DNA from 3 places in the Bradyrhizobium sp. UFLA03-84 genome. Region 2 is predicted to be linked to each of the others. Evidence: predicted binding sites of a transcription regulator. Region 2 holds the regulator's gene; each other region holds the start of a gene.
What was found. The regulator LexA, encoded in region 2, represses DNA repair genes until DNA is damaged. The targets are predictions, from matches to a motif close to TGTTCNNNNTGTGTTCNG.

Region 1 (2,267 bases), on a different contig from region 2:
GTCGAGCCGGCCGCGCTTGCAGGAATAGCCGGGCTCGTAGGCGTGGCCGCAGCGGCACGGGTTCATCGCCGCGACCAGCATGAAGCGCGCCGGATAGGTGACGCGATGGTTGGCCCGGCTCACCGAGACCTCGCCGTTCTCCAGCGGCTGGCGCAGCGAATCCAGCACGCGCGGATCGAACTCCGGCAGTTCGTCGAGGAACAGCACGCCCTGATGCGCGAGCGAGATCTCGCCCGGCTTGGCGCGCATGCCGCCGCCGGTCAGCGCGGCCATGCTGGCGGAATGGTGCGGGCTGCGGAACGGGCGCCGCGCGGTCAACGCGCCGTCGCGGATCTCGCCGGCCACCGAGGCGATCATCGAAACCTCGAGCAATTCGGACGGCGACAGCGGCGGCAGGATCGAAGGGAGCCGCGCCGCTAGCATCGACTTGCCGGCGCCGGGCGAACCGATCATCAGTAGATGATGCCCGCCGGCGGCCGCGATCTCGAGCGCGCGCTTGGCGCTCTCCTGGCCCTTGATGTCGCGCAAATCGAGCAGCGCTTCCTCGCGCTCATGCACCTTCGGCTGCGGCCGTGACAGCAGCTGCGTGCCCTTAAAGTGATTGGCGATCTGGATCAGCGAGTGCGCCGCGATGATCTGGATGTCCGGGCTCGCCCAGGCGGCTTCCGAGCCGCAGGCGGCCGGACAGATCAGCCCCTCGTCGCGCGAATTGGCGCCGATCGCAGCCGGCAGCACGCCCGCCACCGGAGCGATCGAGCCGTCGAGGCCCAACTCGCCGAGCACGGTGAAGCCGCTCAACGCATCCGGCGGGATTGCGCCGATCGCCGCCATCAGGCCGAGCGCAATCGGCAGGTCGTAATGGCTGCCCTCCTTGGGCAGGTCGGCCGGCGCGAGGTTGACGGTGATGCGGCGGGCGGGCAGCGCCAGCCCTGAGGCGATCAGCGCCGAACGGACCCGTTCGCGCGCCTCAGACACCGCTTTGTCGGGCAGGCCGACGATCGCAAACGCCGGCAATCCCGGCGCGACCTGCACCTGCACGTCGACCGCGCGGGCCTCAATCCCCTCGAACGCGACGGTGGAAACCCGCTGGACCATGCTGCCCCTATCTTCCGCCACCCAAGGTAGCGGAGCGGGCTCTCCAGCGCAAGAACATTAAGAGAACATCCGGGGGCGACGCGCGCCGTCCCCGGATGGGAAACCGTCACAGCGTCATCTGCATCGGCTCGGGATAATAGTGGAAGCCCTCGCCGGCCTTGGCGACGTGGCCGTAGCCCGGCCAGGCGAAGTGATAGGACATCACAGGCGTCTTGTTGGCGGCCAGCATCTCCAAGAGCTTGACCCGCGAGGCCGCCGCCTGCTTCGGGTCGGTGTCGTAGGAGAATTCCATCCGCGGCCGCTCCAGGAGCAGCACCGCGTGATGCGAGAGGTCGCCGAGGAAGGCGAACGACTTGCCGCCCGAGCTCACCATGAAGATGGTGTGGCCCACGGTGTGGCCGGGCGCTGCGATCGCCGTCACGCCGGGCAGGAATTCCTGGCCGTCCTTGAAGAACACGATGCGGTCGCGCACCGGCAGCAGGTTCTTGCGGGCGTGCACGACAAAGTCCTTGAGCGGACTGCCCATCTTGCCTTCGTCGGTCCAGAAATCGAGATCGCTCTGCGCGATGTAGTATTGCGCATTCGGGAACAGCGGCTTGTCGTCGGCGCCGACGATACCGCCGATATGATCGATATGCGCGTGCGACAGCACGACGGCGTCGATGTCCTCCGGCTTGATGCCGGCTTCCTGCATGCTCTTCTGCTGCCGGCCGGTGGTCGGACCGAACGCCTTCGAGGTGCCCATGCCGGTGTCGAACAGGATCAGCTTGTCGCCGGTGTTGACGATCGGCGAATTCTGCTCGAGCACGACATTGTCGGGCGAGAGGAAATTGTCGGAGAGCATCTTCTTCACTTCTTCCTTCGGCACGCCGGTGAATGTGCCGGAGGGATCGCCGAGCGGAAGCGGACCGTCGGAGACGACGGTGACTTCGGCATCGCCGAGCACGAAGCGGTGCCAATAGGGAGTCTGCGTGCCGAGCTTCGGCGCGCGCGCCTGTGCAGTGCCGCCGAGGAGTGTGCTGGCGCCGAGACCGGCACCGAGCGCGAGCAAGGATCGTCGTGAGACATTGAGCGTCATAACGTCTTCCTCCACAATTTTTTGAGATTTTCGCGTTGTTGCCCGCGTTGGCCCGCCGCTTGACCTGACACAGGCAAGAGGATGCTGCCCGCGC
Region 2 (2,267 bases):
CCGCTCCACAACCTTCGGCTTCTGCTCGACCTGCGGATGCAGCGCCGGCAGTTGCAGCACGCTGACGCGCTGCCCCTCGACGAGCTGGGTCACCAGCACATGGCTGCCGTCGGGGAATTCGACCGCGTCGTGATGGCGATCGGGAACGTCGGGCTCGACTTCGTTGAACACGCCGACGCGGAAGTTCATCGTCTTGGTCCAGATCCAGCGGCTGTCGTAGCGAACGTTCTCGGCGAAAGCGAGCTCGGTGCCCGGCAGCATGCAAACCGCGACGGTCGGATCGTTCTCCGAAGCAAAGCCGCGGGTCGACGTGCCGCGGAAGGTCGTCGTGATCAGCGTCTCTCCGACAATGGCGGGGCGCGATGCCACGGCGTGCAGACTATAGTCACACATCGGATGGCTCCTCATTTCGAGGTAGCGACCCGTGCCTCTCCTTGAGGCATAGGGCCTCTACCAGAGTGGACGATAGCGAACGAGTCTCTGCTCGTTTCTGGGCGATTGTACGACTGGTCCGCGAACGCTCCGATCACAAACACGCGACGCTGCGCGAGAGGTATCGGAGCGCATCGGGCAGGCCGCACGTTACGCTATCCTTCAAGGAACGATCCGATGTGTTGCTCGTTCCTCGCCGCCGCAAGTATTTGCACTCAGTACTTGCGGTAGAGGCCGATCAGCTTGCCCTGGATGCGAACCCGGTTCGGCGGCAGGATGCGCACTTCATAGGCAGTGTTGGCCGGCTCCAGCGCGATCGACGCGCCGCGGCGGCGGAAGCGCTTTAGAGTGGCTTCCTCCTCGTCGATCAGCGCCACCACGATGTCGCCGGTGTTGGCGACGTCGTTGCGCTGGATCAGCGCCATGTCGCCGTCGAGGATGCCGGCGTCGACCATCGAGTCGCCGCGCACTTCCAGCGCATAGTGCTCGCCGGCGCCGAGCATGTCGGGCGGCACGCTGATGGTGTGGCTACGGGTCTGCAGCGCCTCGATCGGCGTACCGGCGGCGATCCGGCCCATCACGGGGACGGCGACCGGACGGTTGCCGTCGTCCTCGGCGACCGGGGGCGTGCTGGTGCGCTTGCCGAGGGTGCCTTCGATGACGCTTGGCGTGAAGCCGCGGCGACCGTTGCCGCCGCCGGCGGAGAGCTCGGGCAGCTTGATGACTTCGATGGCGCGGGCGCGGTTGGGCAGGCGGCGGATGAAGCCGCGCTCCTCCAGGGCGGTGATCAGGCGGTGGATACCGGACTTCGAGCGCAGGTCGAGTGCGTCCTTCATTTCATCGAAGGACGGCGGCACGCCGGCCTCTTTCAGACGTTCATTGATGAAACGCAGAAGTTCGTACTGTTTGCGCGTGAGCATCTCGAGTATTCCCCCCGGTTGATAGCGTCGTTCGATTCCGAGACTCTTCAGTGGGGCCTGCAGGCCGGGCCTGACCTCAGGAGCATGCTGCTTGTTGCAAGCGCTCCCCGGCGGCTTCCCGTTTGTAGACACCAGTACTCGAAACAAATCATGAACGGACACTATATGTTCGATATGTGTTCCGCAACCACTTAATTTCAGGTGAACGTATCAAGCAACGCACCATGAGCGGGCCGCGCAGGCCTCACTCCGGCAGCGTCAGGATCTCGCATTCGCTGCCTTTGGGCGCAGCGGGCGCAAACGGCGGACGCACGAGAAGTGCCCGTGCCGCAGCGAGATTCCCGAGCAGCGACGAGTCCTGCTGCATCACGGGCGTTGCGATCAGCGCGCCGTCTTCGCGCTCTTCGAGACGCGCGCGCAGATAGTCCTCGCGCTGGTCGTTGGCGGCGAGGTCGCGGCCGAGCAGGGCGCTCGCGCGGACATGATGAATCACTTTTCGGCCGCTCAGCGCCCGAATCAACGGCACCAGAAACAGGAAGGCGCAGACGTAGGAGGACACCGGATTGCCGGGCAGGCCGATCACCCGCATCGCTCCCAACCGGCCGTGCATCATCGGCTTGCCGGGCCGCATCGCGATCCGCCAGAACGCCATCTTGACGCCCTCGGCCTCCAGCGACTGCTTGACCAGATCATGGTCGCCGACCGAGGCGCCGCCTGTCGTGATCAGGATGTCGGCACCGCTCTCGCGCGCCCGGCGGATGCCGGCCGTGGTCGCCTCCACGGTGTCGGCGGCAACCCCGAGATCGACGGTCTCGGCGCCTTCCGCCCGCGCCAGCGCCCGCAGCGCGTAGCCGTTGGAATAGACGATCTGGCCGGGACCGGGCCTTGAGCCGGGCATCACCAGCTCGTCGCCGG
Region 3 (2,267 bases), on a different contig from region 2:
GGACTTCTTCATCTCGTCGAGAATGGAAACGGGACGAATGTCAGAGGGCACCGGCGGCTCGCCGGGCTTGTCATCTTCGTTATCGGACAAAGGGGAAATCCGGTCAGTTTTACTCGGGAATCATATAGCCCATCGGGGGTCTGATAACCACCCCAGCGCGGTCCCGGCAAGCCGTTTTTCCCTTCGTTTTTTCATGCACTTACCAGCCGCATTGCAGACTTGCCGCGGGCCAGCTTCGCGCCGCGATCGCAGGCTGGCCAGGACCGGATGGAACCGGCCTCGCGACGCCCTCAATCGCCCAATCAGTGGCCGAAAATCACGGCGTGCATGATCCGCCCAGGCATCAAGGTGAACAGCCCGGCAATGACCAGCGCGCCGAAGAAAATGCCGATCATCGTGAACTTGTGGCTGCGGGCATTGTGGCTCCGCGCAGCCGTCACGCCGAGCACCAGCATGGCCAGCGAGAAGATTGACAGCAGGTGGATCGGGCTCCACGGCCCGACCAAGCGGATCTGATGGATCCAGAACGAGCTCCCGGCGACCACCAGCATCAGGATCACCCAGATCCAGCCCAGCGTCCGGTGCGGCAGCGTGCCCTTGGGTGCGGCGAGTTGGATGGAGCCGAGCACGAAGGCGGCCATCGCGGCGAAGGCGTGGAGCGGGATCGCAGGCGCGGCGTCGAGCAGTGGCGCGAGGCTCATGGTGGCGGCCCTCGGGTGAAGCGCGCGGCCAGTCATCACCCGCCGCAGGCCAATGTAAATATCATTTACATCAGCCTGTGTCAAAGTCAGGGGAACTTGCGTCAGCCGGCCCCAGAAATTGAATACTGGACAACCAACTCTGCAGTTATCCTCATAATCCACATCAGGATCATGCCACCGTGCATCACACCGCCGCCCCCGGAAATGAATCTTCACGGAGCGACAGCATGAGCTCGGTCAAGCGACCTTCGATCAGAACGGGATATCGTCGTCCATGTCGCTGTTACGGCTGCCGCCGCCGGCGGCCACCGCGCGCCGCGGCGCCGAGCTGACCGGACCGGACGAGCCGAAGTCGCTGCCGCCGTCATCGGAGAAGCTGCCGCCTCCACCGCCCCGCCCGTCGAGCATGGTCAGGTTGGAGTTGAAGCCCTGCAGCACGACCTCGGTCGAGTACTTCTCGACGCCGGACTGGTCGGTCCATTTGCGGGTCTGCAGCTGACCCTCGATGTACACCTTGGCGCCCTTCTTCAGATACTGCTCGGCGACCTTGCAGAGGCCCTCGTTGAAGATCACGACGCGGTGCCACTCGGTCTTTTCCTTGCGCTCGCCGGTGCCCTTGTCGCGCCAGGTCTCCGAGGTGGCGATGGACAGGTTTGCGATCGGACGGCCGTCCTGCGTCCGCCGGATTTCCGGATCCTTGCCGAGGTTTCCCACCAGGATCACCTTGTTCACGCTTCCTGCCATCGCATCATCTCCACTCAAAAACCGGGCGTCCGGACATCGGCCGCCACTCTCAACCTTCGCCACTTACATCGCAGGCGTCGTGGATGACCCTATACGCCGGTGCCGGCTCGCCGCCTTTGCCCTCGCGCGGTTATCCACGATATTCGAGATATAGCATCGCAGCCGATCATGTTCCAGTTTTGTTCGCCACAACCTGCCGTAGCAGCGGCGAATGGTGATGGAACGGCGGCCGATTTCGATCCCGGCCGCTCGCGGGTTCGATCGCTCGTTAAAAATACAAGATAAATCAATCGCTTGCCTCAACTCCACTTCTTCCGCGAGTGTGGCTTTTGGGAGACGGCGCTTCCGGTTGAATCAGCGTATAGCTACCACCCATGACGCGGGCGCTCGCGTCTGAGATCGGCTTCGGGACAAGTTGGAAGCCGATCGGGGAGCTGGGAGATTGATGATGAAGAAGTTTTTGCTCGGTACGGTTGCCCTGATTGCGTTCGCCGCGCCTGCCGCTGCCGCCGACCTCGCGGCGCGCCCCTACACCAAGGCGCCGCCGATGATCGCCGCCGTCTATGACTGGAGCGGCTTCTACATCGGCGCCAACGGCGGCTGGGGCTCGAGCCACAATTGCTGGGACCAGGTCCCGGGCGGCCTCTTCATCGGATCGGATGGTTGCCATGACGCGACCGGCGGCGTCGCCGGTGGCCAGATCGGCTATCGCTGGCAGGCCGGCGCCTGGGTATTCGGCCTCGAAGCGCAGGGCGACTGGGCTGACCTGAAGGGCAGCAACGGCAGCCTGGTGTTCCCTGGCCTCTTCACCAACCAGAGCAA

Region 1: a site for LexA is predicted at 1,146-1,163, ahead of CK489_RS08545 (YifB family Mg chelatase-like AAA ATPase). Genes of this name have one in related genera too.
Region 3: a site for LexA is predicted at 1,615-1,632, ahead of CK489_RS27475 (single-stranded DNA-binding protein). Genes of this name have one in related genera too.

The regions. Positions count from the first base shown of each region.
Region 1 covers NZ_NSJY01000006.1:88,312-90,578, reverse strand. Annotated here, with positions in the region: gene CK489_RS08545 (YifB family Mg chelatase-like AAA ATPase) at 1-1,095, opposite strand, end outside; gene CK489_RS08540 (MBL fold metallo-hydrolase) at 1,202-2,173, opposite strand.
Region 2 covers NZ_NSJY01000015.1:185,002-187,268, reverse strand. Annotated here, with positions in the region: gene CK489_RS29535 (hypothetical protein) at 1-393, opposite strand, end outside; gene lexA (transcriptional repressor LexA) at 648-1,352, opposite strand; gene CK489_RS29525 (molybdopterin molybdotransferase MoeA) at 1,597-2,267, opposite strand, start outside.
Region 3 covers NZ_NSJY01000014.1:1,252,061-1,254,327, reverse strand. Annotated here, with positions in the region: gene gyrA (DNA gyrase subunit A) at 1-90, opposite strand, end outside; gene CK489_RS27480 (DUF2306 domain-containing protein) at 303-701, opposite strand; gene CK489_RS27475 (single-stranded DNA-binding protein) at 954-1,445, opposite strand; gene CK489_RS27470 (outer membrane protein) at 1,894-2,267, shown strand, end outside.